Regions from separate parts of the Pseudomonas sp. 32A genome, predicted to be linked through region 1. Evidence: predicted binding sites of a transcription regulator. Region 1 holds the regulator's gene; the other holds the start of a gene.

Evidence for each region. Region 1 encodes sigma-54, which starts transcription at its own class of promoters, with help from an activator protein. Its sites were predicted from a motif close to ANTGGCATNNANNTTGCTNT; they were not measured.
Region 2: the regulator sigma-54 is predicted to act here: its motif matches at 1,589-1,608, upstream of glnA (glutamate--ammonia ligase).

What each region holds. Positions count from the first base shown of each region.
Region 1 covers NZ_JBQYLY010000001.1:3,949,176-3,952,591, forward strand. The annotation lists gene rapZ (RNase adapter RapZ) at 1-217, opposite strand, end outside; gene ptsN (PTS IIA-like nitrogen regulatory protein PtsN) at 220-684, opposite strand; gene hpf (ribosome hibernation-promoting factor, HPF/YfiA family) at 697-1,002, opposite strand; gene ACUN0G_RS18115 (RNA polymerase factor sigma-54) at 1,078-2,571, opposite strand; gene lptB (LPS export ABC transporter ATP-binding protein) at 2,756-3,416, opposite strand, start outside.
Region 2 covers NZ_JBQYLY010000001.1:161,020-164,435, reverse strand. The annotation lists gene thiI (tRNA uracil 4-sulfurtransferase ThiI) at 1-1,374, opposite strand, end outside; gene glnA (glutamate--ammonia ligase) at 1,708-3,114, shown strand; gene ACUN0G_RS00755 (chorismate mutase) at 3,305-3,416, shown strand, end outside.

The sequences.
Region 1 (3,416 bases):
CCGGGAAGCGGGTGAGGTGGCTGGGCAGGTTGCGGGCGTCGATCGAAACGGCGACCAGCGGTTGAGCCAACTCGGTATGAATCAGTGCGCGTTCCGCCAGTTCAGGCAGCAGGCCAGCGGGCAGGTTGTCGATGCAATAGAAGCCGTTGTCCTCAAGAACATTGAGAGCGGTGCTTTTACCTGAGCCGGAACGGCCGCTGACGATGATCAAACGCATGATTACTGCCCGTTTTGTTCATCCAGGACGACCTGGTACAGCGCCTCATTGCTGGGGGCGCTGCGCAGTTTGTCGCGAACTTCTTTGCGGTCGAGCATGCTGGCGATCTGCCGAAGCAGTTCCAGGTGCGCATCGGTGGCGGCTTGGGGGACCAGCAGTACAAACAGCAGGTCAACCGGGGCGCCGTCGATGGCGTCGAAATCGATAGGGGCGTCCAGGTGCAGCAGGGCGCTGACTGGAGACTCACAGCCTTGCAGGCGGCAGTGAGGAATGGCGATGCCGTTGCCAAAGCCGGTCGAGCCGAGCTTTTCACGGGCAATCAGGGCCTCGTACACAGCTTGCGTATCCATTTCGGGCACTTCGCGGCCGATCAGGTTGGCAATTTGTTCGAGGGCGCGCTTTTTACTGCCGCCCGGCACGTTCACGAGGGAACGGCCGGGGGTCAGGATGGTTTCAAGTCGGATCATGGGTGGGGAGTGTTAGCGGCCAGTGCCTTGAAGAAGGCTCTGCTGCTTTTCCTTATGCTTTTTAAGTTGGCGGTCAAGCTTGTCTGTGAGCAAGTCGATTGATGCATACATGTCTTCATGTTCGGCATTGGCGACCACTTCGCCACCAGGTATCTGAAGTGTCGCTTCGATTTTCTGCTGAAGCTTGTCGACCTTCATGATGACCTGCACGTTGGTGATCTTGTCGAAATGGCCCTCAAGCTTCTTCAGCTTCAGCTCGACGTATTCGCGCAATGGAGGGGTGACTTCTACATGGTGTCCACTGATGTTGACTTGCATACAGCTTCTCCTTCGTTGCCAGTGCATAAAGCGGCGGGTAGGAATACCCGCCACTGGAACGCTATGGCCCGCCCGTCACATCAAACGCTTACGCTCGCTGGAAGGCGCGATCCCAAGGGACTCGCGGTACTTGGCGACGGTTCGACGGGCGACCTGAATGCCTTGTGCCTCCAGTAAACCAGCGATCTTGCTGTCACTCAACGGCTTTTTCTGATTTTCCGCGGCAACCAGTTTTTTGATGATCGCGCGGATCGCCGTGGACGAGCATTCGCCGCCTTCGGAGGTGCTGACGTGGCTGGAGAAAAAGTATTTCAGCTCATATATACCCCGTGGGGTATGCATGAATTTTTGCGTGGTCACCCGGGAAATCGTTGATTCGTGCATGCCCACCGCTTCGGCGATGTCGTGCAGTACCAGCGGCTTCATCGCTTCGTCGCCGTATTCCAGGAAGCCGCGCTGGTGCTCGACGATCTGGGTGGCGACTTTCATCAGGGTTTCGTTGCGGCTTTGCAGGCTCTTGATGAACCAGCGGGCTTCCTGCAGTTGGTTACGCATGAAGGTGTTATCGGCGCTGGTGTCGGCGCGGCGCACAAAACCTGCGTATTGCGGATTGACCCGCAGGCGTGGCACCGATTCCTGGTTCAGCTCCACCAGCCACCGCTCATTGTCCTTGCGCACGATGACGTCGGGCACGACGTATTCGGCTTCGCTGGACTCGATCTGCGAGCCCGGGCGTGGGTTGAGGCTCTGCACCAGCTCGATGATCTGGCGCAGGTCATCTTCCTTGAGCTTCATGCGGCGCATCAGCTGGCTGTAGTCGCGGCTGCCCAGCAGGTCGATGTAGTCGGTAACCAGGCGCTGAGCTTCGGCGAGCCAAGGAGTCTTGGCCGGCAATTGGCGCAGTTGCAGCAACAGGCACTCGCTGAGGGTGCGTGCGCCGATGCCGGCGGGCTCGAATTGCTGGATGCGGTGCAGGACGGCTTCGATTTCGTCCAGTTCGATGTCCAGTTCCGGATCGAAGGCCTCAAGGATCTCCTCAAGGGTCTCGTCCAGGTAGCCCTGGTTGTTGATGCAATCGATCAGGGTCACGGCGATCAGGCGATCGGTGTCGGACATCGGGGCCAGGTTCAGTTGCCAGAGCAAATGGCTCTGCAGGCTCTCGCCGGCGGACGTGCGGGTGGTGAAATCCCACTCGTCATCATCATTGCTCGGCAGGCTGCTGGCGCTGGTCTGGTAGACGTCTTCCCAGGCGGTGTCCACGGGAAGCTCGTTGGGAATGCGTTCGTTCCATTCGCCTTCCTCAAGGTTATCCACCGTAGGGGCGGTTTCCTGGTAGGAGGGTTCCTGTACGTCGGGGTTGGGCTTTTGCTCGATGTTGTCGGCCAGCGGGTCTGCATTATCGAAGTCGTCGCCTTCTTCCTGGCGTTCGAGCATCGGATTGGACTCCAGGGCCTCCTGGATTTCCTGTTGCAGGTCCAGGGTCGACAATTGGAGCAGGCGGATGGCCTGTTGCAGCTGCGGTGTCATCGTCAGCTGCTGGCCCATTCTCAGGACTAGCGATGGTTTCATGGCAGGGGCTTAACACCTTATTCGCCGGCGCAATGCGCCATCCACGACAGGGCGCGTGAGCGCCAAACATAAGCAAATTATATGCCTGATATCGGGGGCTTTGCCTAGAGCGCGGTAACAATAAAAATACTGAGGTTTTTATTGACTACCGCGCTCCATGGCGAATGGCCTGATACCACCGTGTTTACAGGCGGAACTCGTGACCCAGATACACTTCCTTAACCAGTTCGTTGGCCAGGATAGTGGCGGAGTCACCTTCGGCAATCAGCTGTCCATCGTTCACGATATAGGCGGTTTCGCAGATATCGAGGGTCTCGCGGACGTTGTGGTCGGTGATCAATACACCGATGCCCTTGGCCTTGAGGTGATGGATGATCTGCTTGATGTCACCGACCGAGATCGGGTCGACACCGGCGAAGGGTTCGTCCAGCAGGATGAACTTCGGCGCAGTGGCCAGGGCGCGGGCGATTTCCACACGACGACGCTCGCCGCCGGAAAGGCTCATGCCGAGGTTGTCGCGAATGTGGTTGATGTGGAATTCCTGCAGCAGGCTTTCCAGCTCTTTCTTGCGCCCGGCGCGGTCGAGTTCCTTGCGGGTCTCGAGGATGGCCATGATGTTGTCGGACACCGACAGCTTGCGGAAGATCGATGCTTCCTGGGGAAGATAGCCGATACCTGCCTGCGCACGACCGTGCATAGGCTGGTGGCTCACGTCCAGGTCGTCGATCAGGACGCGGCCTTGATCGGCCTGTACCAGGCCGACGATCATGTAGAAGCAGGTGGTCTTGCCGGCACCGTTGGGGCCGAGCAAGCCGACGATCTGCCCGCTGTCGATCGACAGGCTG
Region 2 (3,416 bases), 3.8 Mb from region 1:
GTCGCAATACAACAGGTACTGACGGCTGTCATCCAGTTCCTTGAAACGCGCATTCAGTGCATAGAACGGCAGCGTTTGTACGTCGATGCCAGCAATTTCCAGCGGCTCGTCTTCAGCGGCATCCGGGTGACGGATGTCGATGATGATCTGACCGGCCAGAGCCTCGCTGACTTCTTCGATCTGCAAATCCTGGCCCAATTCGTCGATAACCCGATCGATCGGCACCAGTTTGGCGTTCTCAAGCGCACGCTCAAGAACGGCCATGTCGAACTGTTGTTCTTCGTACTCCACGCGGTTGCGTTTGGCGTGGGTCTTGGGGTTCACCGAGATGACCCCGCAATATTCCGGCATGTGCTTGGCGAAATCCGCCGTGCCGATCTGGGTCGCCAGGTCGATGATGTCTTGCTTGTGACTGGCGATCAGCGGGCGCAATACCAGCTTCTCGGTCACAGAGTCGATCAACGACAGGTTCGGCAGGGTCTGGCTGGACACCTGGGAAATCGCTTCACCGGTGACCAGTGCGTCGATTTCCAGCCGATCCGCGATTCGGGACGCAGCGCGCAACATCATACGCTTCAATACTACGCCCATATGACTGTTATCGACTTTCCCGAGAATTTCTCCCAGGACTTCCTCGAACGGAACGCTGACAAACAGCACCCGTTGCGAGCTGCCGTACTTCTTCCAGATGTAATGCGCGACTTCCATCACGCCCAATTCGTGTGCACGCCCGCCCAGGTTAAAGAAGCAGAAGTGGCTCATCAGCCCGCGGCGCATGATCTGGTAGGCCGCCACGGTGGAATCGAAACCGCCGGACATCAAGACCAGGGTCTGTTCCAGGGCGCCCAGCGGGTAGCCGCCGATGCTGTCGTGCTGGCTGTGGATCACGAACAACCGTTGGTCGCGAATTTCCATCCGCACTTCAATTTGCGGCGCTTTCAGGGAAATTCCGGCGGCGCCGCACTCGCGACGCAGCTTGCTGCCCACGTATTTCTCGACATCCATGGAGCTGAACGGGTGCTTGCCGGCGCGTTTGCAACGCACCGAAAAAACCTTGCCCGCCAGCACATCGCCGTAGTGCTGTTTGCACTTTTCGGTGATGTCGTCGAAGTCACCCAGCGGGTACTCGTCGACCTGCAGGAAATGCGCGATGCCCGGCACGCAGCTCAGGCGCTCGGTCATGTCCTTCAAGGCCTTGGGGTCTGTGAGGCGGGTTTCCAGCTCGAGATTGTCCCACACACCGTTCACCACCACAGCCGGGTCCAGATCGCGGAGCACGGCACGGATGTTCTTGGCCAATTGACGGATGAAACGCATCCGTACCGGTCGGCTCTTGATGGTGATCTCGGGGAAGACTTTAACGATTAATTTCATGAAAACAGCGCGCGCAGGCCCAGCCGAAAAAGGGGGGCGCGGATTATAGCGGAAATCGCTCAAGGTTTAACCAGTTAATATGCACCGAACCTTTCGCGCACCAAAACGGGTCATAAACGAAAATTCGCGCTACATTGCGGTGCGCATTTTCTTCCGCTTCAGCGGATTGCACCTTTATAGGGGCGTTTTTGTGGCAAAAAACCCATGTCGGGGCACTGGCATGCAATTTGCTCTCTTGTGAGGCAGGTTGCCTTGGTCGAGTATTCGCGCCGGCATCACCCACATTCTAAGGGCTACTCCACTACCCCAGCCCGAAGCCACCCGGAGGACACTATGTCGAAGTCGGTTCAACTCATCAAAGATCATGACGTCAAATGGATTGATCTGCGCTTCACGGACACCAAAGGCACTCAGCACCACGTGACCATGCCGGCTCGCGACGCGCTGGATGACGCCTTCTTCGAAGAAGGCAAAATGTTCGACGGCTCCTCCATTGCTGGCTGGAAAGGCATCGAAGCTTCCGACATGATCCTGATGCCGGACGACAGCACTGCCGTACTCGACCCGTTCACCGAAGACCCAACGCTGATCATCGTCTGCGACGTGATCGAGCCTTCGACCATGCAAGGCTACGACCGTGACCCACGTGCGATCGCCAAGCGCGCCGAGGAATACCTGAAGTCGACCGGTATCGGTGACACCGTATTCGTAGGTCCGGAACCAGAATTCTTCATCTTTGATTCGGTCAAGTTCAAGTCCGACATCTCTGGCTCCATGTTCAAAATCTTCTCCGAACAAGGTTCGTGGATGTCCGACCAGGACGTGGAAGGCGGCAACAAAGGCCACCGTCCAGGTATCAAAGGCGGCTACTTCCCGGTTCCTCCGTTCGACCACGACCACGAAATCCGTACCTCCATGTGCAACGCCATGGAAGAGATGGGCCTGGTCATCGAAGTTCACCACCACGAAGTGGCGACTGCCGGCCAGAACGAAATCGGTGTGAAGTTCAACACCCTGGTTGCCAAGGCTGACGAAGTACAGACCCTGAAGTACTGCGTACACAACGTGGCTGATGCCTACGGCCGTACCGCTACCTTCATGCCTAAGCCTCTGTACGGCGATAACGGTTCGGGTATGCACGTTCACCTGTCCATCGCCAAAGAAGGCAAGAACACCTTCGCTGGCGAAGGTTATGCCGGCCTGTCCGACACCGCCCTGTACTTCATCGGCGGTATCATCAAGCACGGTAAGGCCCTGAACGGCTTCACCAACCCGTCGACCAACTCCTACAAGCGTCTGGTCCCAGGTTTCGAAGCGCCAGTGATGCTGGCCTACTCGGCTCGCAACCGTTCCGCTTCGATCCGTATTCCTTACGTGTCCAGCCCTCGCGCTCGCCGTATCGAAGCCCGTTTCCCGGATCCGGCAGCCAACCCGTACCTGGCCTTCGCTGCGCTGGTCATGGCCGGCCTGGACGGTATCCAGAACAAGATCCACCCAGGCGACGCCGCCGACAAAAACTTGTACGACCTGCCGCCTGAAGAGGCCAAAGAGATCCCACAAGTGTGCGGCAGCCTGAAAGAAGCCCTGGAAGAGCTGGACAAGGGCCGTGCGTTCCTGACCAAAGGCGGCGTGTTCAGCGACGACTTTATCGATGCCTACATCGCCCTGAAAAGCGAAGAAGAAATCAAGGTCCGCACCTTTGTACACCCACTGGAATACGAGCTGTACTACAGCTGCTGATCCGGTAGCGCTGCTTAACGTAGCGTGATGAAAAAGGGCCTCCTTCGGGAGGTCTTTTTTTTGCCCGCAAAACCCTGTGGGAGCGGGCTTGCTCGCGAAAAATCCAAAGACACCGCATTTCTTCAATATTTACGCGTTATCGTTAACGACCTTCGCGAGCAAGCTCGCGCCTACAGAAGAGGGTTCTGCCTTGAAATTCAAACTTGGGTTCATCTTGCTGGCCATCAGCGCCAATGTATTCGCAGCACCACCCACTCTCGCCCCACTGCTCGACAGCATCGCCGAACGCCTGGCGATTGCCG